2 regions of the Paenibacillus sp. OK060 genome follow, and region 2 is predicted to be linked to the other one. Evidence: predicted binding sites of a transcription regulator. Region 2 holds the regulator's gene; the other holds the start of a gene.
The links. Region 2 encodes LexA, which represses DNA repair genes until DNA is damaged. Its sites were predicted from a motif close to CGAACATATGTTCG; they were not measured.
Positions count from the first base shown of each region.

Region 1: a site for LexA is predicted at 8,365-8,378, ahead of recA (recombinase RecA). Genes of this name have one in related genera too.

Region 1 covers NZ_FNFR01000001.1:399,981-416,946, forward strand. Annotated here, with positions in the region: gene yfmF (EF-P 5-aminopentanol modification-associated protein YfmF) at 1-481, shown strand, start outside; gene yfmH (EF-P 5-aminopentanol modification-associated protein YfmH) at 485-1,765, shown strand; gene ymfI (elongation factor P 5-aminopentanone reductase) at 1,767-2,537, shown strand; gene BLS14_RS01765 (DUF3243 domain-containing protein) at 2,716-2,979, shown strand; gene BLS14_RS01770 (DUF3388 domain-containing protein) at 3,177-3,944, shown strand; gene BLS14_RS01775 (helix-turn-helix domain-containing protein) at 4,011-5,051, shown strand; gene BLS14_RS32420 (hypothetical protein) at 5,089-5,289, shown strand; gene BLS14_RS01780 (YajQ family cyclic di-GMP-binding protein) at 5,443-5,934, shown strand; gene pgsA (CDP-diacylglycerol--glycerol-3-phosphate 3-phosphatidyltransferase) at 6,257-6,844, shown strand; gene BLS14_RS01790 (competence/damage-inducible protein A) at 6,952-8,208, shown strand; gene recA (recombinase RecA) at 8,448-9,512, shown strand; gene BLS14_RS01800 (regulatory protein RecX) at 9,866-10,603, shown strand; gene rny (ribonuclease Y) at 10,914-12,455, shown strand; gene BLS14_RS01810 (TIGR00282 family metallophosphoesterase) at 12,617-13,411, shown strand; gene BLS14_RS01815 (stage V sporulation protein S) at 13,529-13,789, shown strand; gene BLS14_RS01820 (dipeptidase) at 13,882-14,868, shown strand; gene pduL (phosphate propanoyltransferase) at 15,082-15,654, shown strand; gene miaB (tRNA (N6-isopentenyl adenosine(37)-C2)-methylthiotransferase MiaB) at 15,961-16,966, shown strand, end outside.
Region 2 covers NZ_FNFR01000002.1:671,468-688,433, forward strand. Annotated here, with positions in the region: gene metH (methionine synthase) at 1-3,431, opposite strand, end outside; gene BLS14_RS09260 (cupin domain-containing protein) at 3,610-4,155, shown strand; gene BLS14_RS09265 (GntR family transcriptional regulator) at 4,245-4,919, opposite strand; gene BLS14_RS09270 (ABC transporter substrate-binding protein) at 5,024-6,655, opposite strand; gene BLS14_RS09275 (carbohydrate ABC transporter permease) at 6,725-7,594, opposite strand; gene BLS14_RS09280 (ABC transporter permease) at 7,607-8,536, opposite strand; gene BLS14_RS09285 (HAD family hydrolase) at 9,119-9,925, opposite strand; gene BLS14_RS09290 (hypothetical protein) at 9,953-10,465, opposite strand; gene BLS14_RS09295 (DUF896 domain-containing protein) at 10,592-10,801, opposite strand; gene BLS14_RS09300 (LysM peptidoglycan-binding domain-containing protein) at 10,898-11,275, opposite strand; gene lexA (transcriptional repressor LexA) at 11,580-12,206, shown strand; gene BLS14_RS09310 (aldehyde dehydrogenase) at 12,319-13,620, opposite strand; gene BLS14_RS09315 (CatB-related O-acetyltransferase) at 14,170-14,829, shown strand; gene glnA (type I glutamate--ammonia ligase) at 14,943-16,271, opposite strand; gene BLS14_RS09325 (MerR family transcriptional regulator) at 16,401-16,814, opposite strand; gene BLS14_RS09330 (methionine gamma-lyase family protein) at 16,898-16,966, opposite strand, start outside.

The DNA.
Region 1 (16,966 bases), on a different contig from region 2:
TATCACATATGGTGACCCTCAGTATGCGGCAGCATTGATGTATAACGGCATTCTCGGAGGATATCCTCATTCCAAGCTGTTTGTTAATGTTCGTGAAAAAGAAAGTCTGGCGTACTATGCCTCATCGCGTTATGACGGACATAAGGGTATTGCAACGATCCAATCCGGGATTGAAATCCCCAATTACGAAAAAGCAGTCATGATTATCAAGCAGCAGCTGGATGAAATGAAGAACGGGAATATTACTGACCTGGAGATGTCTCAGACCAAAGCGATGATCCGTAATCTGCTCAAGGAAATGCAGGATTCTGCGTTTGAGCTAATTGCTTATGATTTCAATCGACAGTTATCCGGCAAAGAGCGGACCGCCGAGGAACTGCTGGCCCAGGTAGAACAGATCAGCAAAGAAAATGTTCGTGAGGCGGCAGAGAAATTCCGTCTGGATACGATTTATTTCTTGCGTGATGAGAAGGGGGAATAGTCGGTGGAGAGCATAACATACGATCGTTTGCAGGAAACGCTGTATTACGAAGTGATGGATAACGGGCTGCATGTTTATATTTTGCCTAAACTGGGTTTCCAAAAAACTTATGCCACGTTTGCAACCAAATACGGTTCGGTCGACAATCATTTTAAAGTTGAAGGACAGGAAGAAGTAAAGGTTCCGGACGGAATTGCTCATTTTCTGGAACACAAAATGTTTGAAGAACCAACAGGTGATATTTTTGCCACATTTGCTTCTCATGGAGCTTCTGCCAATGCTTTTACCAGTTTCGATCAGACTGTTTATTTGTTTTCGGCGACGGAATATGTCAATGAAAATATACAAACATTAGTTGATTTTGTGCAAAATCCTTACTTCACCGATCAGAATGTAGAAAAGGAAAAAGGGATCATCGCACAGGAAATTAATATGTATGCGGATAATCCAGATTGGCGCGTTTATTTTGGCCTGATCGAGGCGATGTATCAGAAACATCCCGTGCATATTGATATCGCCGGAACCGTTGAATCCATTGGCACCATAACCAAAGAAACGTTGTACACGTGTTACAACTCTTTTTATCATCCAAGCAACATGCTTCTGTTTGTCGTGGGTGGAGTAGACCCGCAGGAAGTGATTGATATGGTTCGTTCGAACCAGGCAAAGAAAAATTATAAACCTCAAGGGAAAATCGAGCGGATATTTGAACCGGAACCTGAGAAAGTGGGGGAAGCCAGACGTGAATCCAAGTTGGCCGTTTCCCTGCCCAAATGTTTGTTTGGCTTTAAGGAAACTGATGTGGGACTAACTGGAGAAGACCTGCTGCGCCGGGATATGACAACCAAACTAATGATGGATCTGTTATTTGGTTCCAGTACCTCGCTATTTCAAAAATTGTATGATGAAGACCTGATTTCGGACAGCTTTGGACATGAATATAACAGTTCGCCGCAATACGCTTTTTCTGCTATTGGCGGGGACACCAAAGACCCTGATCAACTGCTTGCGCGTATCCGTGAAGAAGTCGATGCTATTGTGGAAAAAGGCTTTGATGCAACCGATTTTGAGCGCGCACGCAAAAAGAAAATAGGTGGATATTTGCGTATGCTCAATTCACCAGAAAACATTGCAAATGAATTCACGCGGCAGCAATTCCGTGGTGGTGATTTTTTCAACATGCTCCCGTTGTATGAATCGCTTACACTGGAAGAGGTAAACCGCAGATTGAAAGAGCATATTCGTTGGGATCAACTGGCGATATCGCTTGTCGTGAGTCCTTAATATGGAGAGGGGAACAGGACAATTGAAGCCAATTGGAGAAATGACGGTACTTGTAACGGGCGCGAGCGGAGGCATTGGAGCGGCCATCGCAGAGCGTTTTGCCAAGGTGGGCATGAATGTAGTGATTCACTATATGAAATCGCATGAAGCAGCTAATGAAGCTGCGAGAAGGTGCATGGAACAAGGCAGTGGTAAAGTCATGACGGTGTCTGCTGATCTTCGCAGTCGGGAGCAAATTGAACGTATGCGTGAGAAGCTGGAATCACATGGGCTGATGCCGGATATTCTGGTGAACAATGCAGGGATATCTCATTATGGAATGCTGGCCGATGTTACGGAAGAAATCTGGGATGAAGTGATGGCGATCAACCTGAAAGGCACGTTCTTGTGTACACAGGAAATGATGCCTCACATGATCTCCCAAAGATACGGTCGAATCATTAACGTTTCGTCTATCTGGGGACTGTCGGGTGCCTCTTGTGAGGTGTTGTATTCTACAACCAAAGGTGGTGTAAATGCATTCACCAAAGCTCTCGCCAAAGAGTTGGCTCCATCTGGCGTAACGGTGAATGCTGTAGCTCCAGGCGCGGTTCAAACATCCATGTTGAACCATCTGGATCAGAATGAACTAAAAATGCTGGAAGAGGAAATTCCGGCAGGAAGACTCGCCCAGCCAGATGAAATCTCCTCACTGGTCTACTTCCTTGCACTTCCCGAGTCCGGATATATTAATGGGCAGATTATAAGTCCAAATGGTGGCTGGCTCACGTAATATATGGGTGCGCGAATTCAATTTTGTTTTAACTTCGTAGGTATTGCCTTGATGGAAATTAATGATTTGTAGATGATCTTCGATTTAATTCAAAAATGCTCGTATATAAAATGTCCGGGAAGCACATATTACAACTGTTGATTTTAAATCTCATGCGTCAAGCAAAGGAGGATTTATCATGTCAACAGAAAAAACGGTGCTCACGAGTTTTGACACTTGGAAGAAGTTTTTGGGTGACCGCGTACAGCAAGCAGAGAAGATGGGAATGAATGAAGAAACCATCAACAAACTTGCGTATGAAATCGGTGACTTCCTGGATGAGAAAGTAGATCCGGCGAACCCTTCCAACCGGGCATTGAAAGAACTATGGGAAGTCGGCGACGAGGATGAACGTCGTACGATTGCGTGCCTGATGGTCAAATTGGCCAAACAAAACGCATAAGATTACAGATGGAGAGCTCCCGCAAGGGGGCTTTTCTCTAATGATTACACATTGATTACAGACCTGTTCTTGTAATTCATTTTCTTTTTATATATCATTAACGTGACCCATTTTTAGAAGATATCTCAGATTGTCGTCCAATGGACGCGTTCTGTTACTGTCGAATAATGTGGAATAATGCTTTACGGGGTGTTTAAATGGAATCTAAACAATGGTATATGGAGTATAAAATACATAAGAACAGACCTGGCCTTTTAGGGGATATTGCCTCTATGCTGGGGATGCTTGAAGTAAATATATTGACCATCAACGGTGTTGAAGGCAAAACCCGGGGGATGCTACTGGAATCGGACGATGACGAGAAGATCCGTCTGCTGGGTGAAATGCTTGGCAAAGTGAACAGCATAACTGTGTCTGCTTTGCGTCAACCGAAACTGGTAGATATTCTGGCTGTGCGTCATGGTCGTTATATTGATCGTGATTCGGATGATCGCAAAACATTTCGTTTTACGCGGGACGAACTTGGGTTACTTGTGGACTTTTTGGGTGAAGTATTTAAGAGGGAAGGCAATCAAGTCATTGGTTTGCGTGGAATGCCGCGTGTAGGCAAAACGGAATCCATTATTGCGGGCAGCGTATGTGCGATGAAGCGCTGGACGTTTGTTTCCTCCACACTTCTTCGTCAGACCATAAGAAGCCAGATGTCCGAGGACGAATTGAATCCAAACAATGTGTTTATCATTGACGGAATTGTCAGTACGATTCGTTCAAGCGAACGGCATTATAATCTGTTACAGGACATCATGACGATGCCAAGCACCAAGGTTATTGAACATCCGGATATTTTTGTGCAGGAGTCTGAATATGATTTTAATGATTTTGACATTATTATTGAACTGCGCAACAATCCGAATGAAGAAATTATTTATGATACGTTTACGGCCAGCTACACCGACGAACTGTAACGCTCCGTACGGGATCATGAAATAGATAAGCAACAACCATAGAGATAAACATAAGGAGGAGATGGCATGTCTGAACTGGGTCAGCAGTTAAGAGAGGCCCGGCTGCAAAAAGGGATGAGTCTTGACGATGTACAGGAAATGACTAAAATTCGCAAGAGGTATTTGGAGGCAATAGAGGCAGGAGACTACAAAGTGCTGCCTGGTAGCTTCTATGTGCGTGCATTTATCAAAACCTATGCGGAAACGGTGGGACTAAATCCTGATGAGCTGCTGGAGGGACATAAGAAAGATGTACCTGCAGAAGAAACGGAAGCAACCATGGAGCCGGTTATTCAAAAGCGTTCAAGCCGCCCGGTAGAGCGCAGTAACCGCTGGATGTCTGTTGCGCTGATGTGGACTTTTCCGGTATTAATTCTTGTGCTGTTGTACGTGTATGTAGTGATGAACAGGGATGATTCGGATACACAAGGGCTGGATCAGACGAAGATCACAGACAGCCAGCAGCAACCTCAAGATAAACCGGATGAGCCTACAGATAATGGCCAAGCTTCTAATCCTCCAGCGAATGAATCAGGTAGCGGAGAAACGAATGATGGCGAAGCAGGCGGTAACGGTGGCGGAACAGCAGAGGGGCAGACTGACGGACAGACGGATGGGCAAACGACGGGTGAAAATGAAGAGAACCCAACGGATAATACGCCAGCTTCTGTAACTGTTGCTGAAGACGGAAAATCAGGCAATATTACAAACTTCAAAGTAAACGGCAGTGCAGGGCAGCCTGTGACCGTTACAATTAAAGCAACGGGGCATAGTTGGCTGGAAGTATACAAGGGCGAGAACTCTAGTGGAGAAAAGTTAGAGTACGGCAACACCGCTGAAGGAGACAGTTATACTTTTGAATTGGACAGTGCAGGAATGTACATTAAGTCCGGTTACGCTGCAGCGACCACAATTGAGGTTGCAGGGCAGGTTGTGACAGACGGGAAAGCGACAAACCGCATTCGGTTAAGACTTGGTGAGGATACGTCCTCCGCAGGTACTGAAGGCACTACGACGAATGAAACAGGAAGCACTAGCGAAGGAAGCACCGGCACTAACGGCGAATAACCAAAGTTTCTGCGGGAGACACTAACCTTGTCTTAACTTGCAGTCAACTTTTGGTGAAGTGAGGTGGATGGCTGTGACAGTCAGCTGGATCGTAACAGGTTTGGGGATCATTGTCAGCCTCCTGGGTTATTACTTGACCCCAACTGCTTGGGGTTACGGTATTTTGGGTTTTGGACTTGCACATGTACTTCTGGGTGTGCTTGACATGTTCAGACAGCCTAATCGCAGCCGTTATTAGAATGGCAGCCGCACGGTAAGCATTTTTGGCAACCACCTCAAGTGGCAGCCAAAAATGCTTTTTTATTTTGAAAAACCTCATAAAATTAGACTTTTGCTTGGCGTATCCTCTATAATGTTACAGAACATATGATTAACTGAAAGGGTGACTGGTTTGAGTTCAGAAAATTCATTTGATATCGTGTCCAAAATGGACTTGCAGGAATTGACAAATGCCGTTACACAAACGGAAAAAGAAATTGGCACGCGTTATGACTTCAAGGGCAGCAAGAGCAGTCTGAAACTGGATAAGGATGCGTTAACGATCGTATCTGATGATGAGACCAAACTCAAGGCTGTTATCGATGTACTGCAATCCAAGATGGCTAAGCGGGGTTTACCTTTAAAAAACATTGATTATGCAAAAGTAGAACCAGCTTCTTCAGGTACAGTCCGCCAGCGTTTGAATTTCAAGCAGGGGATTGATCAGGATATCGCTAAAAAAATTAATATTCTGATTCGTGACTCCAAGATGAAAGTGAAGAGTCAGATTCAGGGAGATCAGCTCCGGGTAACAGGTAAAAGTAAGAATGATTTGCAGGCAGTTATGCAGTTGTTGAACGGTGCCAATCTACCTCTAGATCTGCAATATACAAACTTTAAGTAAGATCTCCTCATTGTAGCTAGGTATGTTTTTTGACACTGCAATTGGCGTATATTATACTAAGTGTGCATTGCTGGCAGATAAGCATCAAAGCCCAGTCATCATCGTTTGCTGACTTTGTGAAAAGCAGTACATCTTCTGAAAGTCACCGGAACGTTTAAAACGGTTTTGCGTTTGAACGGTTGACTTTATTTTTTGCGTTTTTACATAGTGAGAGCACTTTAGTGCTGATTGACAGTGAAACTGTAAATTTCATGTTCCGGATGATGAATACGGGATTAAGATGAATGTTTGGAGTAATGGAGGATAAGAGGGAGGGCGTCTTGTGAATTTACCCAACCGGATTACGCTTGCACGAATTTGCTTAATCCCTTTTTTGATGGTGTTCCTGCTTGTAGATTTTCCGTTCTATCCAGAGCCGTTGCAATTGGGAAGCTTATCGCTCCCGTATAATCAGTTGATTGCTGCTGTCATTTTTATCATTGCAGCAAGCACGGATGGAATTGACGGCTATCTGGCGCGGAAAAATAATATGGTCACTAACCTGGGGAAATTGCTTGATCCGCTGGCTGACAAGTTGTTGGTTACTGCGGTGCTAATTTCTCTTGTGGAAATGGGCAAGTTGGATTCCTGGATTGCTGTGGTCATTATTAGTCGTGAGTTTGCGGTTACCGGCTTGCGTCAGATTGCGTTATTGGATGGTTCGGTTGTTGCGGCAAGTGCCTGGGGCAAACTGAAAACCGTCGTGCAAATTGTGGCGATTGTACTGCTGTTGTTGAATAATTTCCCGTTCTCATTCACGGGTATTCACATGGACGTTATTGCCGTTTGGGCTGCAGCGATTATTACGATTTGGTCAGGCATTGATTACTTTATCAAAAACAAAAATTTGCTTCATTTATCGAAAGCGTAACGTTTGAGGTTAAATGGGTAAGTATGAAGAAATCATTTGTACGAAGGGCAATAGGAAATTATCCTATTGCCCTTTGATCACTCACCACGTGTACAGGAGGATGCTGAATGAAGGCAGAAATCATTGCAGTTGGCACAGAATTGTTGCTTGGACAAATTGTGAATACCAATGCTCGATATCTATCCCGTGAATTGGCTGCAATCGGGATAGATGTATATTTCCAAACGGTGGTTGGTGATAATCTAAATCGACTTAGTGACGCTATTCGCATCGCTCAGGGTCGTGCAGACGTCATTTTATTTTCTGGGGGCATCGGTCCTACACAGGATGACCTGACCAAGGATGCGATCGCGGCAGTCTTGAACCGCAAGCTGCATATAGATCGAATGGCCATGGACAAGATCGAGAGCTTCTTCCGAGATCGTAATGTAGACATGACCGAAAACAATCGTCGTCAGGCAATCGTTATAGAAGGCGGGACACCGCTGGCGAACGAAACAGGCCTTGCCGCAGGAAATGCGATTTCTGACAATGGCAAGCATTATGTAGTGATGCCTGGACCACCGAAAGAGCTAATTCCTATGTTTGAACAGGAAGTTAAGCCTTGGTTGTTCCAGCATGTACTGACAGAAGAAATGCCGATCTACTCGAAAATGCTGAAGTTTGCAGGAATTGGTGAATCGGCATTGGAAGACCGACTCCTTGATCTGATTGATACACAGACAGATCCTACCATTGCTCCTTATGCAAGTGAGGGAGAAGTTACGGTACGTGTATCTACAAAGGCTCCAAGTGAGAATGAGGCAAAGCTGAAGCTGGATGCAATGGAAGTTCAGATTCGGGAACGATTGCCAGAGCATCTCTACGCGAACGAGGATGTGCCTATAGAGTACACAATTGTAACGATGATGTCTGATATGGGTCTGACTCTTAGCGCGGCTGAGAGCTGTACAGGAGGGCTCGTCATGCAAAGTCTGACATCAGTTCCTGGCAGTGCGTCGATGCTTAAGGGCGGAATTGTATGTTACTCCAATGAAATTAAAGAGAAGCTGCTCCATGTGCCGCATTCCTATCTGGAAGGTGAAGATGCACCGGGCGCAGTGAGTCCGGAAGTGGCCAAAGTGCTGGCAGAGCAGATTCGAATGATTGGGGATGCCGACTTCGGTCTGTCAGTGACAGGTGTAGCGGGACCTGGTTATTCCGAACGCAAACCGCCAGGTCTTGTCTTCATCGCTCTGGCAGAGCGTGGTAAAGAGACAGAAATTCATGAACTGCGCATTAATGGCAATCGGGAGACGGTTCGGATTCGTTCAGCGAAAGCGATTCTTTACCGTTTGTGGCGCAAGCTTGTGGAGATGGACTAGTTAAGAGCTCGGATTGCATTTGCCAAGGCAAGCAAGTATAATAAAGGAAGACGGAAGAACCGTAAAATCAGGCTTTACAGCCTTGTTTACGGTTCTTTTTTCTGTTTAATGGAAAGTTTCCTTGAGGAAGAGGCGCCTCGGCCTTTACAAAAAAAACGAATGTATGTTCGAAAAAAAGCTTGGCAAACGTGTTAAAACAAGGTATCATTATCTTATAAACAGTAAAGGGTGTGAGCTTATTGTCAGACCGTCGTGCCGCGCTTGATATGGCGCTCCGTCAAATAGAGAAGCAATTTGGTAAAGGATCCATCATGAAACTGGGTGAGTCGACTCACATGAATGTGGAAATTATACCCAGTGGTTCCTTGGCTTTGGATATTGCATTAGGAACAGGCGGCTTGCCTAAAGGCCGTATTGTTGAAATATATGGACCTGAATCTTCTGGTAAAACAACCGTAGCATTGCATGCTATCGCTGAAGTACAAAGAGTGGGTGGACAAGCTGCATTTATCGATGCCGAGCATGCTCTTGACCCACAATACGCCAGCAAACTGGGTGTTAACATTGACGAATTGCTTCTGTCTCAGCCAGATACGGGTGAGCAAGGGCTTGAAATTGCAGAAGCTCTTGTACGTAGTGGTGCTGTGGACATTGTCGTTATTGACTCTGTGGCTGCATTGGTACCAAAAGCAGAAATCGAAGGCGAAATGGGTGATTCCCATGTCGGTTTGCAAGCGCGTCTGATGTCTCAGGCACTGCGTAAACTGTCTGGTGCAATCAGTAAATCCAAAACGATCGCGATCTTTATCAACCAACTTCGTGAAAAAGTCGGGGTTATGTTTGGTAACCCAGAAACAACACCTGGTGGTCGTGCCCTGAAATTTTATTCCACGGTACGTCTGGATGTACGCCGTATTGAGAGTATCAAATCAGGAAATGACATGATTGGTAACCGTACGCGTATTAAAGTGGTGAAAAACAAAGTAGCACCTCCGTTTAAACAAGCGGAAGTGGATATCATGTACGGTGAGGGTATTTCGAGAGAAGGCAGTATCATTGACATTGGTACTGAGCTGGACATCGTCAATAAAAGTGGTGCATGGTACTCATACGAAGGCGAGCGTTTAGGACAAGGCCGTGAGAACGCGAAGCAGTTCATGAAAGAGCATAAAGATATTGCTGAAATCATTGAACAAAAAATTCGTGTAGCCAGTAACTTGACTACTGCAGTTCCTGCGCCAACTAGCGAAGAGCAACAAAAAGAAGCAGCAGAAGAACAAGAACTATTTGAAATTAACGAGTAAGCCTCCCTTGTAGGAAGGGCCCTAGAGGGCCTTGCCCTCTGAACTCCCAAAGCTTGTCTGATTGAGCTTGCTCGATCTAGCTTGGGGTATGGTGTGTGCGCTCGCGCTGTCCAACAGCCTCTGTCCGAATGGGCAGAGGCTGTTGGCACGTTTACTATTAGGGAGAGGCCGGATATTGTTTCCGGCCTTTTGTATTAGCGTCTGATGTCTCTGTGAAGTTACGCTAAACGTATTCAGTGTAGCTGTGTTATCTCCGTCGGAGATGTATTCGAGGAGTCTTTTTTTTTGCTATGCACTTGTCAGTTAGGCCGTGCAGTTCAGACACACAAAATGACATGGAAGGGGAGACCGAAATGGATCAACATGAAGATGATTTATATGAAGAAGCCGAGCTGGAGGGAATCTCCCAATTCCCGGATAACGAAGAACTTACCATTACACGAGTTGAACGAACGAAGAGCAGGGAAGCTCGTTACCGAATTACCTTTGGTTTATATTCAATTACGGTGCTTGAAGATGTAATGATTAAATATCGGATGACCCGGGGAAATACGTTTCTGAAAAAAGACTTGGAAGATATCATCGTAGCTGACGAGCGACAGCGGGCGTATGTGCAGTCTTTGCGATATCTGGAGCATAAACCTCGGACACGCCACGAATTAAGTCAGAAGCTTCGTCAGAAAGAGTTTGCTGCACCGTTGATTGAAGAGGCCCTGGATCGGCTTGAGCGTGAGAATTTGGTCGATGACGAACTGTTTGCGAAGGAATGGACTCGTCAGCGTATGGAGGGCCAGCGGAAGGGAAAACTGTGGATAAGGCAAGAGCTGCGTCAGAAGGGCATTGCCAATAATCTGATTGCTGAAGCGCTGGAAGGTGTAAGTACAGATGCGGAATTTGAGACGGCTCTAACCGCCGGACGCAAAAAATGGAATCAGGTCAAAGGAGACATCCAGGAGAAGAAACGTAAAACGCTTCCCTTCTTGATGCGACGAGGTTTTTCCATGGATATGGTGCGTCGGGTCGTGAATTGTTTAATTGAAGAAGACGAGGTTAAAGACCCCGAAGAAGACGAAGCGTTGTTATGGGATTAGCAGACTGGACTCACTATACTGCATTCTCTTGACAATTTCTTTCGTCAAATACTAAAATGGACATGAGTCTGTAAGAAATGGACAACCCTTTTTCCTTCCAAAAAAGCGGTTTCTGTTTTTTAAGATTTATACCATTCATGATTATGGGTTCGCCAGAGACGGTGAATAGTACGTGGCAACATGTACACTTGAAATGAAAATCGGCGGGGGATCGCCGTGAGTATTCGTTATTCCCAAAAATATGTAAGGTTTGAAAACTGCAAATTGACCCAAGGAATGCCTTGGAGGAACCAACGAGGAGGTGAACAGTATGAATCCTGCAATCACGATCGCTCTCGTTGCAGCCGCGCTATTCATTGGGTTCGGAGTAGGATATTTTATTCGCAAATCTCTTGCAGAAGCTAAGATCTCCAGTGCGGAAGAAGCTGCCGTACAAATCGTGGAGAACGCGAAGAAAGAGGCAGAGGCACTGAAGAAAGAAACGGTGCTGGAAGCGAAGGATGAAATCCATCGCATTCGCGCCGAAGCTGAAAAAGACACTCGTGAACGTCGGAACGAAATTCAACGACAAGAAAGACGATTGTTGCAAAAAGAAGAGTCGCTGGATAAAAAATTGGAATCACTCGAACGTAAAGAAGAGCAAGTGGCTAACAAAGAGAAACGAATTGATGAGACACAGCAGCAGATCGAGATGATCTACAAAAACCAGGTGACGGAGCTGGAGCGCATATCCAACCTCACTATGGAAGACGCACGCAGTATCATACTGTCCAACGTAGAACAGGAAGTTCGTCATGAGACGGCTCAAATGATCAAGGACATTGAACAGCAAGCGAAGGAAGAAGCGGACAAAAAGTCCCGCGAGATTATTACACTCGCTATCCAACGTTGTGCGGCTGACCACGTGGCGGAAACAACGGTATCCGTTGTTACTTTGCCAAATGAAGAAATGAAAGGCCGGATTATCGGTCGTGAAGGACGTAACATCCGTGCGCTTGAAACCCTTACAGGGATTGACCTCATTATCGATGATACGCCAGAAGCTGTTATTCTGTCGGGCTTTGACCCGATTCGCCGTGAAATCGCCCGTACTGCCCTCGAAAAACTGGTGGCTGATGGACGTATTCACCCGGCACGGATTGAAGAGATGGTGGAGAAATCCCGCAAAGAAGTGGATGAGCGTATCCGTGAATACGGTGAGCAAGCTACCTTTGAAGTGGGCGTGCATGGTCTGCATCCGGACTTGATTAAAATTCTGGGCCGGTTGAAGTTCCGTACAAGCTACGGTCAAAACGTCTTGAAACATTCGATGGAAGTCGCTTATCTGGCTGGATTGATGGCCGGCGAACTCGGAGAAGACGTAACCTTAGCAAGACGTGCAGGTCTATTGCATGACATCGGTAAAGCGCTGGATCACGAAGTGGAAGGATCACACGTCGAAATCGGCGTGGAACTAGCGAAGAAATACAAAGAACATCCGGTTGTAATCAACAGTATCGCGTCCCATCACGGGGATTGCGAAGCGACTTCGGTTATTGCCATGTTGGTTGGCGCAGCAGATGCGCTCTCCGCAGCAAGACCAGGCGCACGCCGCGAAACGCTGGAAACGTATATCAAACGACTGGAGAAGCTGGAAGAGATTTCGGAATCGTTCGAAGGTGTCGAGAAATCGTATGCCATCCAGGCCGGACGCGAAGTTCGCGTTATGGTACAGCCTGAGAAAATCGACGATGCTGAAGCCTTCCGCCTCGCGCGTGACATCACGAAGATGATCGAGAACGAACTTGATTATCCGGGTCACATCAAAGTCACCGTCATCCGGGAAACCCGTGCGGTTGAATACGCAAAATAGAGCATTACGGAAAAGTGGCCGCAGTAGTGGGCCACTTTTCCTTTTGATAGCTTGTTAAAAGGCGTTTAATAAAAAAAATGGTGAGCAAGAGATAGAGGTCCTGCGAAGTTTCGGATGCTTTGAAGTAGGCTGCGCTTGGTAGGGATTAAGGAGGCAGTAAAATGAAAGTTTTGTTTATTGGTGATATTGTGGGGAACGTGGGGCGTAAGGCATTGAAGGAAAACCTTCCCTACCTCAAAACGAAGTATAAGCCACATGTGGTCATTGTTAATGGGGAAAATGCAGCGGCAGGCCGTGGAATCACCGGGGCAATTGCAAATGAGTTTTTCAACTGGGGTGTGCATGGCATCACCCTTGGTAACCATACCTGGGACAATAAGGACATATTTGATTTTATAGATGATGAGCCACGTATGATTCGTCCTGCGAACTTTCCGCCGGGAACACCAGGCAGAGGATACACCGTAGTCAAAGGAGAAGGCAAGGAGCTGGCGATTGTCAACCTGCAAGGCCGGACATTCCTGCCTGCTCTAGATTGTCCATTCCGCGTTGCCGATGAAATTGTGGATGAACTGCGTCAAGACCACAAATGCATTCTGGTCGATATGCATGCTGAAGCAACGTCTGAGAAGATTGCTATGGGCTGGCATCTGGATGGACGTGCGTCGCTGGTCGTAGGTACACATACACATGTGCAGAGCAACGATGATCGTATTTTGCCAGGAGGAACAGCTTATTTAACCGATGCGGGTATGGTAGGGCCGCGTGACGGCATATTGGGCATGGAGCGTGAAGCGGTGCTTCGCAAGTTCTACACCCAGCTTCCGGTACGATTTGTTGTGGATGATGGCAAATGGCATTTCCACGGTGTATTTGTGGAGATCGATGAAGCCACAGGTGCTGCAACACGCATTGAGAAAATTCGTCTGATGGAGGACGAGTGGCGCATGGAATAGGGGTATTGTCCCAATTTGCAGGGAAACCCGTCTAAAAAGAAGGAATTTTTTTGCCTCCCGCGAATAACATCTAGTAAGTGGAAACAAACATTCAACATTCCCAGGGAGGTACTTACCATGGAAGTATTAAAAGTTTCAGCAAAGTCCAATCCCAATTCCGTAGCCGGCGCTCTTGCAGGTGTTCTTCGTGAACGTGGAAATGCTGAACTGCAGGCAATTGGAGCGGGAGCACTGAACCAAGCCATTAAAGCGGTAGCGATAGCCCGGGGATTTGTAGCACCAAGCGGAGTTGACTTGATTTGTATTCCAGCTTTTACAGACATTGTGATCGACGGCGAGGACCGAACGGCCATTAAGCTGATTGTGGAGCCCAGATAATACATGCGTTTATGCATTGAACCTGTTTACGAAGTAGACAGGTTTTTTTGCGTTTTATTCCATAACATAACCGTTTAGAAGGAGAGATTGTGATGCACAACTGGCGAGTAGCCGATTTTCATTGTGATGCTTTGAGTAAAATGCTGATGAACCCTAGCCATTCATTTGAAAATGCTTCACAGCTGGATGTGAATCTGGAACGTATGAGAGAAGGTAACATTGGTTTGCAGGCCTTTGCAATCTATTTGCCCGAAGTGCTTGGCAGAGGAAAGTTTGAACATGTGATGGGCCAGTTGGACACGTACCGCAAGCGAGTGGAGATAACCAAAGAACGAGCTGAAGGCACGAATACATTGTTATGGCGAGAACAGCTTACGCAGATCGGGCAAACGGACAGACCATGGGGACTACTTACACTTGAAGGTGTCGATGGACTGGAGGGCAATCTCTTTTATCTTGAGTTGTGTTATCAAATGGGTGTGCGGATCGTTGGCCTTACCTGGAACTATGCCAATTGGGCAGCTGATGGTGTACTGGAGAAACGTGGGGCGGGACTTACGGAGAAGGGCAGAGAGCTGGTTCAACTGTGTAACCAAATCGGCATGCTGCTGGATGTATCACATCTGACCGAGAAAGGTTTCTGGGAACTTGCTGACCTTAGTGAACGTCCTTTTATCGCTTCGCATTCCAACAGTTATGCCATATGCCCGCATGTGCGTAATCTGAAGGATGAGCAGATACGGGCCATTATTGCCCGGGAAGGGCGTATTGGGCTGACGTTTGTACCGTGGTTTGTGAAGCAGGAAGGCGAAGTATGTATTGAAGATCTATTGCCTCATATTGAGCAGATATGTTCTCTGGGAGGGGAGCATCATCTGATGATGGGGTCTGATTTTGACGGAATTGCTACGTATATCCATGACCTTGAACATACCGGGCAGTATCCAAAGCTGATAGATACGCTGCTCAAGCACTACGACGAATCACTCGTTCATGGTTGGATGTGGGGCAATGCGATGAGTTATTTAGGAGAAAATTTTCCAAGGGAAAATTTGAAGGTGGAACATGGTAAATCATGATACCGTTGGTCCCCTGAAGAAAACGAGCTGAAAGGAATAGCCGTCCATGTTCAGATGGATTTACCAAATGCAGGGGATTAATGATTGCAAAATAAGTGTATTTCATGAATTTTCAGCAGTTCGTTTTCATTTCACTTCAAAAAGGGGTATAATACCATAGGATTGTTAAGAGCCTGGCTACAGGCCATAGATAAACAAGGAGTGAAATTCACAATGAGCAAAACTGTACCTGTGGGCGTATCTGCCCGTCACATTCATGTATCTCAAGAGCACGTTGAAATTTTGTTTGGTAAAGGCTACGAATTGACCGAGTTTAAACCTCTGTCCCAACCAGGACAATATGCTGCTAACGAAACAGTAGCGGTTATTGGTTCGAAAGGACAGTTTGATAAAGTGCGTATCCTTGGACCTGTTCGTCCGGAAACACAACTGGAAATCTCGATGACAGATTCTTTCGCTATTGGTGTTAAGGCACCTGTTCGTGAATCCGGAAGCATCGAAGGTACTCCAGGTATTACGATTAAAGGACCTGCTGGCGAAGTTACAATCGATAAAGGTGTTATCGTTGCTGCTCGTCATATCCACTTCCATACTTCTGATGCTGCTAAATGGGGCATTGAGGACAAACAATTGCTGAAAGTTCGTCTGGGTGGAGATCGTGGTCTGGTACTGGAAAATGTACTGGCTCGTGTATCGGATTCCTTTGCACTGGACATGCATATTGATACGGATGAAGCTAATGCAGCTGGCGCTCGTAACGGCGATACTGCTGAAATCATCGACTAATCACATGGAACAATCTTCAGCCGTGATCTTGGCGGTTTGAATGAACGTATAAACCTGAGTATATCCACGCGTCGCTACATTCGACCTGGGATAGCTCAGGTTTTTGTGTATTTTCGGGCTGTTTAGCAGACCTGCGCAGATTTCGGGATAGGCGAAGGGGCAGCGGCTTTGGATGTGGAACTACAGCCCAATTCATGTTATAATTTGCTGTAATGCTCTTTTGATGTATAAAGCGTGCAAATCACGTGAAACAAGATGAAATAACGATTTTTTATTAATAGAGGCTGTAAGGAGTGACCGAAGGAAATGGCTAAAGACTCAAAAAAGGATTACTCCCAATATTTTGATTTCTCCGATGCCAAAGTAATTTCGCAAGATGAATTCAGCAAAAAGATAAGAATCCGGGGCCGGGAGATTAACATCAAATCCGAACCTAATCATCGTCAGGAGAAACAACGGGGCAAGGAAGACGTCCAGGTGCTTTACGAAACAGCCGTACCCGAGGAACTGAAAAACGTGGGGAAAGGCAAACACTATATCGTATATACGTATGGATGCCAGATGAACGAACATGATTCGGAGACCATCAAAGGATTGCTTGAATCGATGGGCTATCAGGCTACCGAGGATCGCAAAGAGGCAGATATCATTCTGTTAAACACATGTGCGATTCGAGAAAATGCGGAAGATAAAGTGTTTGGTGAGCTGGGCCATCTGAAAACCCTGAAAACCGAACGTCCAGGTTTGTTACTGGGTGTGTGTGGCTGTATGTCGCAGGAAGAAGGCGTCGTGAACCGGATCATGCAGAAGCATGGTTTTGTGGATATGATTTTTGGTACACACAACGTACATCGGCTGCCACACCTGATTCAAGAAGCGCTGTTCAGTAAAGAAATGGTTGTTGAGGTATGGTCCAAGGAAGGCGACATCATTGAGAACCTACCGAAAAAACGTGAGGGCATGCGCGGCTGGGTGAACATTATGTATGGTTGCGACAAGTTCTGTACATATTGCATCGTCCCGTTCACACGGGGGAAAGAGCGCAGTCGACGTCCAGAAGATGTTATTGCCGAAGTTCGTGAACTGGCAAGACAAGGCTTCAAGGAAATCACGCTGCTCGGCCAGAACGTTAATGCTTATGGCAAAGACTTCACGGATCTGAAGTATAGCTTCGGTGACCTGATGGATGATATCCGCAAAATCGATATTCCACGGGTTCGGTTTACAACCAGTCATCCACGTGACTTCGATGATCATCTGATTGAGGTGCTTGCGAAGGGCGGGAACCTGGTGGAACATATCCATCTGCCTG
Region 2 (16,966 bases):
TCCACGTTAAAATACTTCGCTTGCGGATGGCTGAATACCATCGCCGATACGGATGCTTCAGGTTCCATCATGAAACCTTCAGTCAGTTCCACACCAATATCCTCAGGCTGTAACAACTTAAACAGTGGCCCTTGGTCTTCCAAATCGGGACAGGCCGGATATCCAAACGATACCCTGATTCCCTGATAGCGTGCCCCATGACGTTGCTTCATGGTCATCTGTGCTGAATCCGGAAATCCCCAGATATCTCTCATCATATGATGAACCCGCTCAGCTAATCCCTCTGCTACTTCAAGCGCTACGGATTGCAGAGCATGTGAGCGAAGATAATCACCTTGCTCCTTCCAAGCTGTCGATAACTCCCGTACACCGTGCCCAGCCGTTACGACCATGAAACCAACGTAATCCATTTGTCCAGATTCCACTGGCTTCAAGAAATCGGACAGACACAGGTATGGTTCAACTTTTTGACGAGGGAACGTAAATGTATGCAAGATATTACTTGTATTCTCCGGGTCATAGATGATGACGCTGTTACCGCTGGACTGAGCCGGGAAGAAACGATACATCGCATGCGCCTGAATAATCCCGTCACGAACAGCTTCCTGCATAATATCATCCACTACCGCTTTCAGATCAGTGGCTTTCCGATCACCCGAAGCAAGCAGCTGCTCTACTGAGCCACGCAAACCAAGATGGTGACCTAGCAACATCTGCATGTTCACATACGGTAATATGTGTGATAGCGGATAGTTCCGCATAACATGTCGCTCCAGATCCGGTGGAACGAGAACCGGGTTGTCTATTGCGATATCCGAACGCTCTACCCGAGTTAGCTCGGGAAGGGATTTAACAGTTTCTGCGCCAGCTGCGTCAGCCTCTTTTTCAGCGTCCATCTCCAACTGCATCACTTCTCGAGTGCTTGGGTTCATCAGCTTGTTGGCCAAATCCAGTCCGTCCATCGCATCTTTTGCATATACAACCATGCCGTTATATTCCGGGCGTATACGATTCTTGGTGAATTTGCGTGTCAATGCCGCTCCACCAACCATAATAGGTACATCAATTCCTGCTGTGCGTAAGTCCTGAGCTGTAAGAATCATCTGTTGCGCCGATTTTACCAACAGACCGGATAGACCGATCGCATCGACTTTCTCTTCTCTGTATGCCTCAATAATTCGCTCTGGTGGTACTTTTATACCCAAATTAATGATCCGGTAACCGTTATTGGAAAGGATGATCTCCACCAGGTTTTTGCCGATGTCGTGTACGTCGCCCTTTACCGTCGCTAGAATAATCTTTCCTTTAACTGACGTCTCATTCTTCTCCATGAACTGTTCCAAATAAGCTACCGAAGCCTTCATAACTTCCGCGCTCTGAAGCACTTCTGCTACGATCAGCTCATTATTGTTAAACAGTCGCCCTACTTCTTCCATGCCCCGCATCAACGGGCCATTGATTACTTCAAGGGCTTTATATTTGGCGAGTGCCTGCTCCAGATCGGGCAGCAAACCTTCTTTGCTTCCTTCAACAACATACGATGCGAGACGTTCTTCCAACGACAGGTTCGAAATCTTTTCTTTTTTCTCAACCTTTTTGTTACGGAACGCCGCTACGAAGGCAGCTAGTGTTTCGTCATTCGTATTATATAACAGCTCTTCCGAGAGTCTGCGCTCTTCTGCCGGAATGGATGCATAACGCTCTAGCTTCTCTGTGTTAACGATGGCATAATCGAGACCTGCTTTGGTACACTCATATAAAAATACAGAGTTTAGCACTTCACGCCCTGCTTCAGGCAATCCAAATGAAATGTTACTGATTCCCAGTATCGTATGACATTCAGGCATCGCTTCTTTAATGACACGAATACCTTCGATTGTTTCTTTGGCCGAACCGATATACTGTTCATCGCCCGTCCCTACTGGAAACACCAGGGTATCAAAAATCAGGTCTTCTGCTTTTAATCCATATTTGTTCACCAGCAAATCGTAAGACCGCTTGGCTACCTCCAGCTTGTCCTCACGACTAATGGCTTGACCGCGTTCATCAATCGTTCCGACAACGACAGCACCGCCGTATTTATGCAACAACGGAGTGACCAGCTCGAACTTTTCCTCGCCGTCCTCAAGGTTAATGGAGTTAATTATCGCTTTACCTTGAGAGTATTGCAGTGCAAGGTCGATGACGGCTGCATCTGTCGTATCAATCATCAGTGGCACCTTTACTTTTTTGACAACAAGTTCAAGGAACTTCTCCATGTCTTCGGCTTCTTCACGGTCCGGGTCTTGAACACAAACGTCGACAACATGTGCCCCATTTTTCACCTGAGCCCGAGCAATTTCCGAAGCTTCTTCATATTTCCCTTCAACAATAAGACGCTTGAATTTCCGTGATCCAAGTACGTTCGTACGTTCCCCAACCATGTAAGGGCGATTGTCCTGTTCAACGTAGACTGGATCAATTCCCGACAATGCTGGTGGATGTGTTCCGTTCATTTCTCTTGGAGGGTACTTGGCAAGTGTATCCCGCATTGCCCGAATATGTGCAGGTGTTGTTCCACAACAGCCACCCGCGATGTTCAACCAGCCCTGTTCGGCAAAAGCACCGATCTTCTGAGCAAGCGATTCAGGCGATTCATGGTAATTACCATTTTCATCCGGAAGCCCTGCATTTGGATAACAACTTACTGCAACTGAAGCCATTCCGGAAAGCGAGCGAATATGGTCACGCATGAATTCCGGACCTGTAGCACAGTTTAGTCCCACTGAAATTGGGTTAAGGTGTTCTAGGGATATATAAAAAGACTCAATGTTCTGACCAGCGAGGGTTGTACCCATCGGTTCGATCGTTCCTGAGATCATCAAAGGAAGCTTGATACCACTTTGTTCGAATGCCTGTTGAATTCCAATGCTACCTGCTTTTACATTAAGCGTATCTTGTGAGGTTTCGAGCAGCAGCGCATCAACGCCTCCCTCAATTAAAGCAAGCGCTTGCTCAAAATAACTGTCGATGAGCTCTTGAAAAGTTACGCCACCTGTTACTGACAGTGTTTTGGTTGTAGGTCCCATGGCACCTACCACATAACGTGGAGACTCCGGTGTCGAAAATCGATCCACGGCCGCTTTTGCAATTCTGGCTGCTTCGAGATTAATTTCACGTGCACGGTCCTGAATGTCATATTCAGCAAGTACAACAGAAGTTGCACCAAACGTATTTGTTTCAATTAAGTCAGCACCGGCTTCCAGATATTCCTCATGAATACGCTGGATTAGCTCTGGACGTGTAAGTACAAGCATTTCATTACAACCATCCAGGTCTTCTCCGCCAAAATCTGCGCCTGTGAGATCTACTTGTTGAATCATGGTCCCCATTGCACCGTCGAGGATCAATATTCGTTGTTTTAATGCATCATGTAGGCTAAGCTTATCCAATATCGTCACCTCCGCAAAACGTTAAATCTTAGTTTAACAGAAACTAACTTAATGTGAAAGATCGGGTTTGATCAGTCCCCTGGCGGTTTTTATGAAGGTAGAATGAATTTGTGAATCGACAAAAATAGCGAAATCCGATATAATAGCGATTAAACCAAGTGGAAAAGAGGGAAAGAACATGGCTGAAATTGTAATCCGAAATACGAACGAACGTATCACTGGAGACGAAAATGTTCGAAATTTCTTAAACAAATATGAAGTACTATTTGAAAAATGGGACGCGTCCAAATTAAAAACTGATCTGCAAAACAACTTTGGACTCACCGATGAACAAAAAGAAGAAGTACTAAACACATTTGACTATGAAATCAGAGACTTGGCTGCACGTCGCGGGTACCAAATCTGGGATGTAATCACGCTGTCTGAACAAACACCAGATATTGAAGAGAAGCTTGCTAAATTTGAAGAGATTCATACTCATGCTGAAGATGAAATCCGCGCAATTGTAGCCGGCAAAGGAATCTTTGTCATCAAAGCTACAGATGATGTAGGTTACTTTAATGTAGAATTGTCTCCTGGAGACGTTATCTCGGTACCTGAGAACACCCCACACTTCTTCACTTTGATGGAGAACAAACAAATCATTGCCGTGCGTCTGTTTATTGAAAAAGATGGCTGGATCGCAGATCCTTACCCAGATCCAACGTTTATCAAACAAGCCTAATAAGCAAATTCTATTATTTGCTCAACAAACCCCTGTTCAATTCGAACAGGGGTTTCTGCATATTCAGATAGTATACAACATTAGATGTTCTATATAAAATAATGTGGATATTTTGCCTTCATCTTCTCTTGTTCAACAACAACTAGTCTGAGATGAGCTTCCATAACCTCAACAGCTCGCTCGGTTTCACGTTCCGTGATAAGTCGGTATATTTCTTTATGTTGTGAAATAATAACCTCTGCATCGGAATCTTCAGACAAGCGTAATAAACGAAGGCGATTAAAGGGAATATTGAGCTGCTGTAGCATTTTCCAACTTCTCATTTTTCCTGTGCCTTGAAACAATATCTGATGAAACTCTTCATCCAGTTCAAAAAGCCGATAGAAATTATTTTTCCCTATACATACTTCCTGCATGGCAATATTGGTTTCAAGTCTGAATCTGAATTCTTCCGGAAAAGAAGCACAAGCCAGAGTGACAATTTCCTTCTCCATCTTCTCTCTCATAAACCGGCCTTCTTCAACATGCTCCAGATTAATATGGGAGACAATAGTTCCACTCTGTGGAATGATATCCAGTAACTCTTCCTCGGCAAGCTTCATGAAAGCTTCACGTACTGGCGTTCTGCTTACTTGCAACTCATCCGCAATTTCCTTCTCGGAAATCTTGGTACCAGGCTCAAGTTCAAGGTGCAGAATTCGTTCCTTTATCAGATTGTATGAATAAGCCCGGGTCGAACCTCTAATCTTTTGATTAAGTGACATTCCTTAACCTCTTCCTCTCAGCCATATTCATCCATCTTAGCACAAATTGCCGTTCCACTTAAATTCCCTAAATGAAACGGCAATGGGCAAATTTCAGTTTACATCTATTGTTGCTTTTTTTCTTTGTACTTCTTATATGTGTCATTGGAAAGCTGCATATACTGAGGCAAGCCTTGGCTCTCCAGCTCTTTTACAAATGCATCAAACTCAGAAAGTTTGCGTTCTCCCAAAATGAATTTAAGCGTATTTTGATCCGAGAAATCCTTAAGCGGTGTGCTAAGCAGTGTCACCTGTTCACGATCGATATCCGAGTAAGGAATTGGCGGCTCCGCAGGAACCACTTCTTTGATATCTTTCATGTCTTGCTGGAATTTCAGTTCTTCCTCACTAAACATGGAGTGCAACAAATCTGTGGTTCCTCCATAGGCAAACACACCACCGGAGAATCCATAGTCGATGCGCAAGTCCTTTGTGCCTTTTGGATTCAATCCGTTATAGTTCACATCTTCGGCCAACTTACGAACGCCATCCTGTTTGGTGAAGGTTTCGCCTTCTACACCCCATTTGGCAAATTCTTGACCTTCATCACTATAGTATAACCAGTCAATAAATTGCATGGTTGCTTTGAAATTCTCGTTGTCTTTAATTTTACCGGAAATCATGACACCGTTTTCAAGTCTGGAGCCGGACATCAATTGACCTTTTGGACCACCAGGAACTGTAATTTTGGCGATGGAGAAATTTCCTTCTCCCAACGTTTTGTTCATGTCATTTCGATGAAGCACTACCGTTTGCGAGTTACCATTAATAATGAAGGATTTTCCAGAAACGAATTTTTGTGTAGCCTGATCATCGTCTTGGGTGAAGCTTTCCTTATCCAGAAGTCCTTCCGATACAAGCTTGTTGAAGTAAGTTAACATATCTTTATATTCCGGTGTTGTAGCCGTGTATACAAATTCATCCTTGTCTGCCTGATACGTCAGACCATTACCGAATCCCCATCCAGCTTTTGTCCCAAAACCAATAGCTGCAATACCCAGCGTACTATTGAACTTGAATCGATCAGAGAAAGGAATGGAGTCCGGATAGATTTCTTTTAGCTTTTTGGCGGCATCATACAATTCGTCCCATGTCTTTGGAATGGCAATGTTATTTTTCTCAAAAATATCAGTTCTCACTATAAGGGTGTAGTCCGGCCAAACCTCTTCATGTAAACCTGGGAGTACATAATATTTCCCATCTTCTTGTCGAAGACCCTCAAGTTCATCCTGAAGTCCCCATTTCTCAACCTTATCTTTGAAATTGGGCATCAAATCAACATAGTCACTCACTGGCAAAATCGCACCAGAGGATACAAAAGCAGATTCTTCACCCGGATAGGTTTTCGGAATAACCAGAGGGGCATCTCCAGAGCTGATCAGAAGGGATCTTTTCTGGGGATAGTCACTCATCGGAACGATGGTAGGCTCCAGCGTGACTCCGGTTTTTTCCGTGATTTTTTGGAACAGGAGCCAATCCTTTTTGTACGGGTATGCTGGCTGATCGCTGTACAGAATAGATAGATTAAATGGTTCAGCGGCTTTGAAGGTCTCTCCTACACCATAAGATTCCATGGCCCCCTTGGATTCTGGTTCAACTTTCTCTCCACCAGCACCGCTGCTACATGCTGCCAGAACGACACTCATCATTGTTGCCAATACCATCTTGCCTACAAGCTTACGTGGTCTATGTTTCATTCAATTCTCCCCCTGCATGTGGTTTAGATTGGCCTTACAATCAAGATGTTGAACTATATCGGGTTAGGATTACTGTTTAACAGATCCCAACATGATACCGGTTACAAAGTATCTTTGAACAAATGGATAAATCGTTAAAATAGGCAAAATGGTGAGTACCATCGTGACCGATTTGATATTTGCAGAAATTTGAGTCAAATTATCCGCTGAAGCACCAGCCGAAGCACCTCCCGTTGCACCTGCAATCATGTTGCGCAAGTAGATCGTAACGGGAAACAGTTCCTTTTTGTCGAGATACAGGAAGGCAGGAAACCAGGAGTTCCAGTGTCCCACAGCGTAAAACAGAACCATCGTTGCCATGACAGCTTTACTCAGCGGTAGAATGATCCGTAACAAAATGCCATACGTATTCAAACCGTCAATAGCTGCCGCTTCCTCAAGCTCCTCAGGCATGTTTTCGAAAAATGATTTCATAATTAACATGTTATAAATGCTGATTGCACCAGGCACAACCAGTGCCCACATCGTGTTATTGAAGCCCAGAGAGTTAATCAGGACATAGTTAGGAATCAAGCCGCCACTGAAAAACATCGTGAACACGGCGAACATCGTCAAAAATTTTCGTCCCATCAATCTTTTCTTGGATAGGGCATAAGCGAAGATGGTCGTCATGAACATGGAAATCAAAGTTCCAACAACGGTATATATAATTGTGTTTTTATAGTTGGTCCAGAACATGCTGTCGCGAGAGATGGTCTTGTAGGTTTCTACATTAAATCCTCTTGGGATAATGCTTACCTTGCCTGAATTGATATAAGCCTCGCTACTGAAAGATTGGGCCACGACATTCAGAAACGGATAGAGCGTGATGAATACCACTAGCAGCAAAAAGATGGCATTGAAAACTTTAAATACTTTGTATGATTTTGATTCCAGCATATTGCTCCTCCTTTACCACAAGCTTCGTTGTGTCAGTCTGCGTGAAATGGCATTAACCGAGAATACCAGGATCAGTCCAATAATGGATTCGAACAAACCAATGGCGGTAGCATAGCTGAAATTGCTGGACTGCAAACCTACCCGGTACAAATAAGTAGAAATCACGTCAGATGTCTCGTAGATCAGCGGATTGTAAAGGAGCAAGATTTTCTCAAATCCAACCGCGAGGAAATTACCCATATTCAAAATCAGCAATGTAACGATCGTTGGCAAAATGCCCGGTATGGTTATATGGAGGGTTTGCTTCCAACGGTTCGCACCATCGATCCGTGCAGCCTCATACAAAGAATCATCAATTGTTGTCAATGCAGCTAAATATAGAATGGCTCCCCACCCCATACCTTGCCAAACCTCAGAGGTGATATAGATTGTTCTGAACCATTCCGCACGCTGCATGAAAGGAATGCTGTCACCAGTAAAGAATGAAACCATTCCGTTAATGGAGCCATTAACTGCCGTTAATTGCAGAATCATTCCGGCAACGATGACGATGGACAAGAAGTGCGGAAGATAAGATGCGGTCTGCACAAACTTTTTGAAACGTTTGCTTTTCACCTCATTCAGCAGCAATGCAAAAATAATCGGAACTGGGAAGGTGAAAAGTAACGCAAGTCCACCAAGCATAAGTGTGTTCCCAAATACTTTCCAAAAGGTTGGGTCTTGAATGAACATCTGAAAATACCTGAATCCAACCCACGTCTCTCCAAAAATACTTCCTCCCGGTACAAATCGTCTAAATGCGATTACATTACCGAGCATGGGCCCATATTTGAAAATAATAAGATAGATAATAGGAAGAATTAACAGTGAGTACAGCTGCCAATCTTTGCGAAGCAGAGCTGTAACAGTTCTTAACCTGCTTTCTTTACGTAAAGATGTCATCGTTAGCGTGGTTTTAGCGGTTTCCGACTCCATATGTTATTTCACTCCGATCCTAAGCTTGATAAAATAAAAGCGTTTTCGATCAATTCTTATCATCTCTTCTTTTTGTAGAAGACAAGTAATCAGATGAACTTCACCCCCACCAGTAGAATAAAACAAAACAAATAATGTAAGCGATATCAATTATGGAGATCACTAGAGACACATATTGGTTAAGATGCTTACCCTCATTTTCTTACTAACCACTTCATGTTGTATTTCCAGAACTAAATGGTTACTTCGATTATGTAAAGCGCTTACAAACAATGTGAAAATTATAGCGAATAACTCCCGCTTCCACTTCATTCAAGTAAGTCAACAGATATTCGCTGCATTCATTCGCATACTAGTCATACTAGTATGTTAGTTATATTCTAAATCAGCAGTTCTATAATTTCAATAACTTTTAATAAAAAATTTCATCTTTTGTTATTACGGTATAGTTCAAGCTGTCCCAACACAAAAAAAACATTGTTAGGTTTTATGGATAAAATACATCTCATAAAACCTAACAATGTTTGAGTAGTACACTAAAAATACGATTTATGATGCACTCATTGAGAATTCAGCAATGATTCGTTCCAATTCGGATAAATGCTTGATTTGATGGTCAGGCACATACGATTCGGTATTCTCTTTATTCTCACGGTTAATCCAAACAGATTGAATACCTGCAGACAATGCTCCACGAATATCAGTCGTAAGCTTATCTCCAACCATCATACTCTCCTCAGGTTGCACTCCCAGCTTACTCAATGCGTGCTCGAAGATCGAAGGATCAGGTTTGCCTTTACCGAACGAACCCGAGATAATAATTTCGTCAAAAAAAGGAGCCAATTCAGGAACGCCGTCAAGCTTCTCTTGTTGTAAAGCAGGACAGCCGTTGGTTAAAAGCAAAAGCTTGAACTTCCCTTGTAGATGACTCAACGTTTCCATCGTTTCTTCATAGACATGGGGTCTTGATCTCCGCTCCGCCCCAAATTGTAAGGCGAGTTGTTCCGCCAGATCTTCACGATCAACCCCCAGCTTTAACAAGCCACGACGCCATGACTCTTTACGATATGCGGGTGCAAGCTGCTCCAACTGGCGAAACTCCGGCTGATCCCCACCCGTGAAGTTAGCCCAAAGACCTTCAAATGGGTTAATCCCAATCATTTTGGTAAACGAAAAAGTTTCATAAGACTCATACAGATTACGTGCCTCATTACGAACAGCTTCTTCAAGGTCTTCGGGTTTAACGCCCGTCTCTTGCGCTGCGATCAAGCAAGTCTCATGAAAGGCCTCTCGAACACTGCGCTCATCCCACAGTAAAGTATCATCTAGGTCGAAAAAAATCGCTTTTAACGCCATTTCGGTCATCTTCCCCTTTATGCAAAATTACTTTTTCTCGTATGTTTCCACGGTGATCTGATGTGCTTTGGCGAATTTTAGAAGACGTTCAGTAATTGCATCGGTATCATAACGATTCAGTAGTTTGGTAAATACCCATCTCTTACCTCGTGCATTATGCTCAATCACAACCGTACCTGGCTCAATTCTGAATTTCACGATATCGTCGACTCCAATTGAACGCTCACGGTTCCCTTTTGTCGTCAAAATCCGATTACTTCCTATTTTGACATAAGGACGACGGAGCATGAAGATGACTGCTAAAAATACATACAGCAACAAGGTCACCCAGTCCCAAGTGGTCATCGGAGCTTTGACAAGAAATGTACTCATAAAGAGGTACAGGAATGCTAGTCCGATCAGAAAAATAGGAAACAGAAGACTGCGTCCTTTAAATACGTCCTCACCTGGTGTGCCAAAAACCGGTTTACCGCTTTTTTTACGTTGCTGATTCAACTGCTTAGAATTTTTTCGAACCGTTCTCTCGAACGAACGCGACATGAGAATCCCCCTTAGATGTTCTTTGTATCGGCTTACATAACTGCAAACCAACATTTCCCCCTATAATTTGCAACCTCTAGATAACAGGAAAAAACCTAAATATCATAATGATATCATTAGGTTTCCTTAATGTTTGAGTTTGCCTTGGTGGCCTTGATCGTTCTCATCATCTACAATTTCAATCGTATCCAGTTGTTGTCTGAAATTGCTTCGAATGTTATTCAAATAGATTTCTCTAAGTTTGGCACGTTCAGCGAGCTCTTCCTCTGTCAATCCAGTGGATTTTTGCTTACGGGCCAATTCATTAATACGTGCTACCAGACTATCTATATCCAAGCTTGTCCCCTCCAAAAATACAAAGTCATATTAACTTTGACATGTTAAGGGCAGCTTGTCAAGCTGACACGCATTAGCGCGTGTGGATATGCAGCTTTAATCTGTGAATTGAGGCAGTATTAAGACTTGCCCCACCTGTATTGAAGTTGAATGAAGTTGATTCACTTTCTTGATTGCTTCTATATATACACGTGTATCCATTGTTTCAGGTTTGTGATCCAATGATATACTCCATAGCGTATCTCCTTGTGAAACTGCCATCTTCCCCCCAGGCAACAGATCGTTCTCATTGCCAGCGAACACAGTCAATACTGTACTACATCCAACCAGTATAATTAAGCTTACGATTATTAATTTCAAGACCCAAGTTGGGACATTACCTTTTGCAAAAACCTTTTTAAAATTCCTTATGTTAGTTTCAACCACTTCTGAATGCACCGGTTCGTAAATACTTTGATAAGTAGAATATCTCATTAAATATCGACCTCCAAACGTTTGTTCCTATCTGTTGAAATTAATATAACACGAACACATGTTTTGTACAATAACTTTTTAGAACAATTGTTCGCTTTTTTTTGTCGATACTACATTCTATTATCTTTCTTCTATTGTATTGGAATTGTCATTTGCAGTATTTGATTAGACCAAAAGAAAATTTTCATCTTAATTTGCAAAAAAACATTGATTTTATGGCATTTTATTTAGAACTTATGTTTGTACGAACGGAGGTTCTATGTTATAATTTTCCCAAACGTTACTAAAATGGGGTTGATACGGTATGTCGAAGATATCCAGCAGGCAACAGGCTATTCTGGAGTTTATACGCAATGAAGTCCGGTTGAAGGGGTATCCTCCTTCCGTACGCGAAATTGGTGAAGCCGTTGGGTTGGCTTCCAGCTCTACAGTACATGGACATCTGGATCGTTTGGAGAAGAAAGGTCTGATTAGACGTGACCCAACCAAACCAAGAGCCATTGAACTTCTCAGCCAGGAAGAGTCAGAGCATTCACATCAGTTTGCTCACAGCGTTGCTCGCATTCCTGTCGTGGGTAAAGTTACTGCAGGGGTTCCAATCACAGCAACAGAAAATATCGAAGATTACTTCCCTCTTCCTACGCATTATGTAGGCGAACAGAAAGTATTTATGCTTTCGGTCGTGGGAGACAGTATGGTTGAAGCAGGCATTGTTAACGGAGACTATGTTATCGTACGTCAGCAGCAAACTGCAGATAACGGCGATATCGTAGTAGCCATGACTGAAGACGATGAAGCAACGGTTAAAACGTTCTACAAAGAGAAAGATCATATTCGTCTTCAACCGGAAAACTCGACTTTTGAACCGTTGCGTTTGAAACACGTTAGCATCCTGGGCAAAGTCATTGGCCTTTTCCGTGATATTCATTAATATGTATTGAAGTTGTACAGAGCTCTCACAATAAGATACATAAAGAGGTTGTCCCGTTCAACGGGACAACCTCTTTTTTCTTATACAACTTATATTGTTCTACGTTAGTAGATTATTCGCTGCGTTTAAGAATGCTTTTATGATGAGAAAACACATCAAAACTCTGTTGACCATGGTAGGAACCCATTCCACTTTCTCCTACGCCGCCAAACGGAAGATAATGTGATGTCATATGAGACAATGTATCATTAATGCAACCACCACCAAAAGATACTTGATTCAGAACCTGATTCTGCAGATCCTCATCCTGAGTGAAGAGATATAATGCCAGTGGTTTTGGACGGCGAACAATCTCATCTAGCATGGGATTGAGGTCGGTATACTTAAATACAGGAAGAACTGGACCAAAGATCTCTTCTTGCATCACTGGGGATTTCCAATCCACTTCCCCCAGTACTGTTGGTTCAATGAGCAGCTGATCACGTTCAGAACGTCCACCGATCATTGCTTTGCCATCTTGGAGTAACACCGATAAACGATCAAAGTTACGTGCGTTGACAATGTGCGGGAAATCAGCATTTCTCATCACATCGTCTCCAAATTTATCCTGAATTTCTGCACCGATCAATTCCAATAATTTGTCATGTACTTCCTCGTGCACAAGCAAATAGTCTGGAGCGACACAGGTTTGCCCAGCATTCAGGAATTTACCGCGCACAATGCGCTGAGCTGCCAGCTTCAAATCTGCATCCTGGTGGACAATGACCGGACTCTTACCACCTAGTTCTAACGTAACTGGAGTCAAATGCTCAGCAGCTGCCTTCATAACAATGCGGCCAACACCTGTACTGCCTGTAAAGAAAATATAATCAAACTTTTCTTTCAACAATGCCGTACTCGTCTCGACTTCCCCTTCCATAACTGCCAGGTACTCACTAGGAAATATCTCATGAATCAAATCATAAGTCAGACGTGACACGGCTGGGGTTAATTCAGACGGCTTAATAATGGCACAGTTACCCGCAGCAATGGCTCCAATTAGAGGGCCGAAAGCCAGTTGGAACGGATAGTTCCAAGGTGCAATAATAAGAGCAACTCCATAAGGTTCAGGATAAATTAAGCTTGTTCCATCAGGTATAGCAGAATTTGTAGGCACAGGTTTTGGTGTAGCCCATTCCTCCAAATGTTCCAATGCAAAATCTAGTTCACCCAACACGATCCGAATCTCAGAGCCATAAGCCTCTGCTTCAGATTTATTTAGATCCGCACGAAGTGCGTCAAGAATACGTTGTTGATATTTCTCAATTCCCTGTCTTAATTGCTGAAGAGCACGAATACGGTACTCAATAGACTTAGTCTGACCTGTATAAAAAAATGTCCGCTGTTCGGCAACCAGTTGCTTCTCTTGTTCCATATTAACATCTCCAATTAATTGTCCAAAATTTAATTTCTAAAAACATAAATGAATTATAACGCAATTATATGAAACTATCAACATATAGATACTGTAAAAATAGAGCAAACAATTAAAACATACTCTCGCTTCAACGATATGATCATAATTTAATTAACCATTCTGGTTCTTATTGACTACATTAAAAGCCTTAACACTAATATGCCAAAACTTATGCTACGAATGCCAGCTTCCTCTTTACATTCTTATTCCAGTCCCCGTTTTAGTCCAACATGATGTATCCATCCTTCCAAATGGTGGGCACGTGTTCTGTCTATATTTTCTCTTACTGAATTTTTTCTTCATTATATACACTTTGAGTGAGGATACTTACTGACATCTCTTTATCAGAATAGGATTGACAAAAAAAGAGGTCATTGCTACAATGGCCCTCATATCTTAAGGAAGGATGATTCAGATGATTCGTCGTCTAAAAAAACTAAAGAATGTGGCTACCGCATCACGCTTCTAAGTTACTCAGAAATAAAACTTAGAAGCGAGGAAACTAAAATGAATATAAACCAATTTAATCACTGGTCTGAAATTAAGTATTTAAAAGATATTGTAACCAATCCATTAATCGAAGTTGGCGATTACTCCTATTACTCTGGTTATTACGATAACCATTCATCTTTTGAAGATGGATGCGTAAGATATTTATGGGGAGATGACAAATCGAGGAGCTTATTCAACCCCATTGAGGAATTTGGATGGCAAATAGATCGATTGATTATTGGTAATTATGTATGTATCGCAGCCGGTGTCGTTATTCTTATGGGAGGAAATAACAATCATCATGCGGAGTGGATCACTGTTTATCCTTTCGCTGATCAAATTTGCCATTCCTTCTCACCCAAGGGAGATACCATTATAGAAAGCGATGCATGGATCGGCATGAATGCAATGATTATGCCTGGTGTCACCATTGGTGAAGGTGCGATTGTTGCAGCAGGCTCAGTTGTAACAAAAGATGTCGCCCCTTACACGATAGTTGGTGGAAATCCTACAAAAGAAGTTAGAAAGCGTTTCTCAGAAGAAGAAATCATGAAGTTAAAAGAAATGCGCTGGTTTGATTGGAAGAGAGAATCGATAGAAGCAGTCACTCACTTGCTTTCGAACTCTTCAATTAACAAGTTATATGAGCATTATTTATTAGAAATTAAGGACTGAGCTCCTATAGACATAAAGCTAGGTAGAATAATATTCTACCTAGCTTTTTTTATATCTCCTTGCCCACAGAAAAGAAAAACCCCTCAGCGCTAGATCGCCAAGGGATTCAGCTATTAGTACAACGTGATATATTGATCGCGTTCCCATTGGTGGACTTGTGTACGATACATGTCCCACTCAATTTCTTTCAGCTCGTAGAAGTGAGCCAGGGCGTGGTCGCCAAGAGCATCACAGATAACTTCGCTGCGGATCAATTCATTCAATGCTTCTTTCAGGTCAGCCGGCAAGCTTGGAATGCCTTCTTCCACACGCTCTTCTTCTGACATGATGTAGATGTTACGGTCAATCGGAGCAGGTAAGGAAAGCTCACGTTTGATTCCGTCCAGACCTGCTTTCAATAAAACAGCCAAAGCCAAGTATGGGTTAGCAGCCGGATCCGGATTACGAACCTCAACACGTGTACTCAGACCACGGGAAGCTGGAATACGGATCATTGGACTACGGTTACTAGCAGACCAAGCTACATAACAAGGTGCTTCGTAACCTGGTACAAGACGTTTGTATGAGTTCACAGTTGGGTTCGTAATTGCTGCAAACGCACGCGCATGCTTCAAAGTTCCAGCCATGAAGTGACGTGCAGTTTTGCTCAGACCCAGTTCGTCCGACTCGTCTACGAATGCGTTCACTTTGCCTTGGAACAAGGATTGGTTACAGTGCATACCGGAACCGTTCATACCAAACAGCGGTTTCGGCATAAAGGTAGCATGTAGACCATGCTGACGTGCAATCGTTTTAACAACGAGTTTGAACGTTTGGATCTGGTCTGCTGCTTTTAGAGCATCAGCATATTTAAAGTCGATCTCATGCTGACCTGGAGCTACCTCATGGTGGGAAGCTTCGATCTCAAAGCCCATTTCTTCAAGTGTGATAACAATGTCACGACGACAGTTTTCACCAAGATCCGTAGGCGCTAGGTCGAAATATCCACCTTGGTCATTCAGTTCGTTAGTCGGGTTTCCTTTTTCGTCTGTTTTGAACAAGAAGAACTCTGGTTCAGGACCGACGTTGAAAGAAGTGAATCCCATTTCTTCTGCTTCTTTCAGGTTTCGTTTCAAGATGCCACGCGGATCTCCTGGAAACGGATTACCATCCGGAAGATATACGTCGCAAATCAGTCGAGCAACACGGTTCTCGGCTACCCAAGGGAAAATCAGCCATGAATCGAGATCCGGATAGAGGTACATGTCGGATTCTTCAATACGCACATAACCTTCAATGGAAGAACCATCAAACATCATTTTATTGTCCAGAGCCTTAGTAAGCTGGCTCACAGGGATCTCAACGTTTTTGATTGCTCCAAGCAAATCGGTAAATTGCAAACGAATGAATCGTACATTTTCTTCTTTTGAGATACGTAGTATGTCTTCTTTAGTAAAACTCACGATACCCTCTCCCTTTCTTCTCTGCGTATTTGGCTTGCCTGTTATATTTGTACATTAGAATATTGCATGGGTCAAGGAGTCCTCCTACCCAAAAGCAGGATTTCCCCTGACTTACGAGGTTATACGAACTTATTTTTTATTAAAGAAACGGGAAAGCTCTCCCTGGATGAGAGATACTTGTCCAGGTCTCTTACCTGACACCAGTTGTTGTTTAAGCAGACGGTGTAGTTGGGAGTCCGATAGTTCTCTACGTTTCACTTCCGTATCAGCTGTAATAACAGTCGCTTCTTCTGACTCTTTAGATACAGGATTCATCACTTGTTTAATGCCTGCGATGTTAACTCCTTTTTCAATCAGAGCCTTGATTTCCAGCAATCGTTCTACGTCATTGAAAGAGAACAAACGCTGATTACCTGACGTTCTCGCAGGAACAATCAAACTGTGCTGCTCATAATAACGAATCTGACGCGCGGACAGATCCGTAAGTTTCATTACAATACCTATCGGGAATAAGGCCATATTTCTGCGAATTTCGTCACCCATCATTCATCAACCTTCCAGTCATCTATTCTTCACTCTATTGTACATTTAGTTATTACTAAGTGTCAATGATGTGTTAGATAAACTCACAATAATTTGCGTTCTTTCATGGTCTGTAATGACATCAAAACGCCATATTTAACATGAGAGTACGT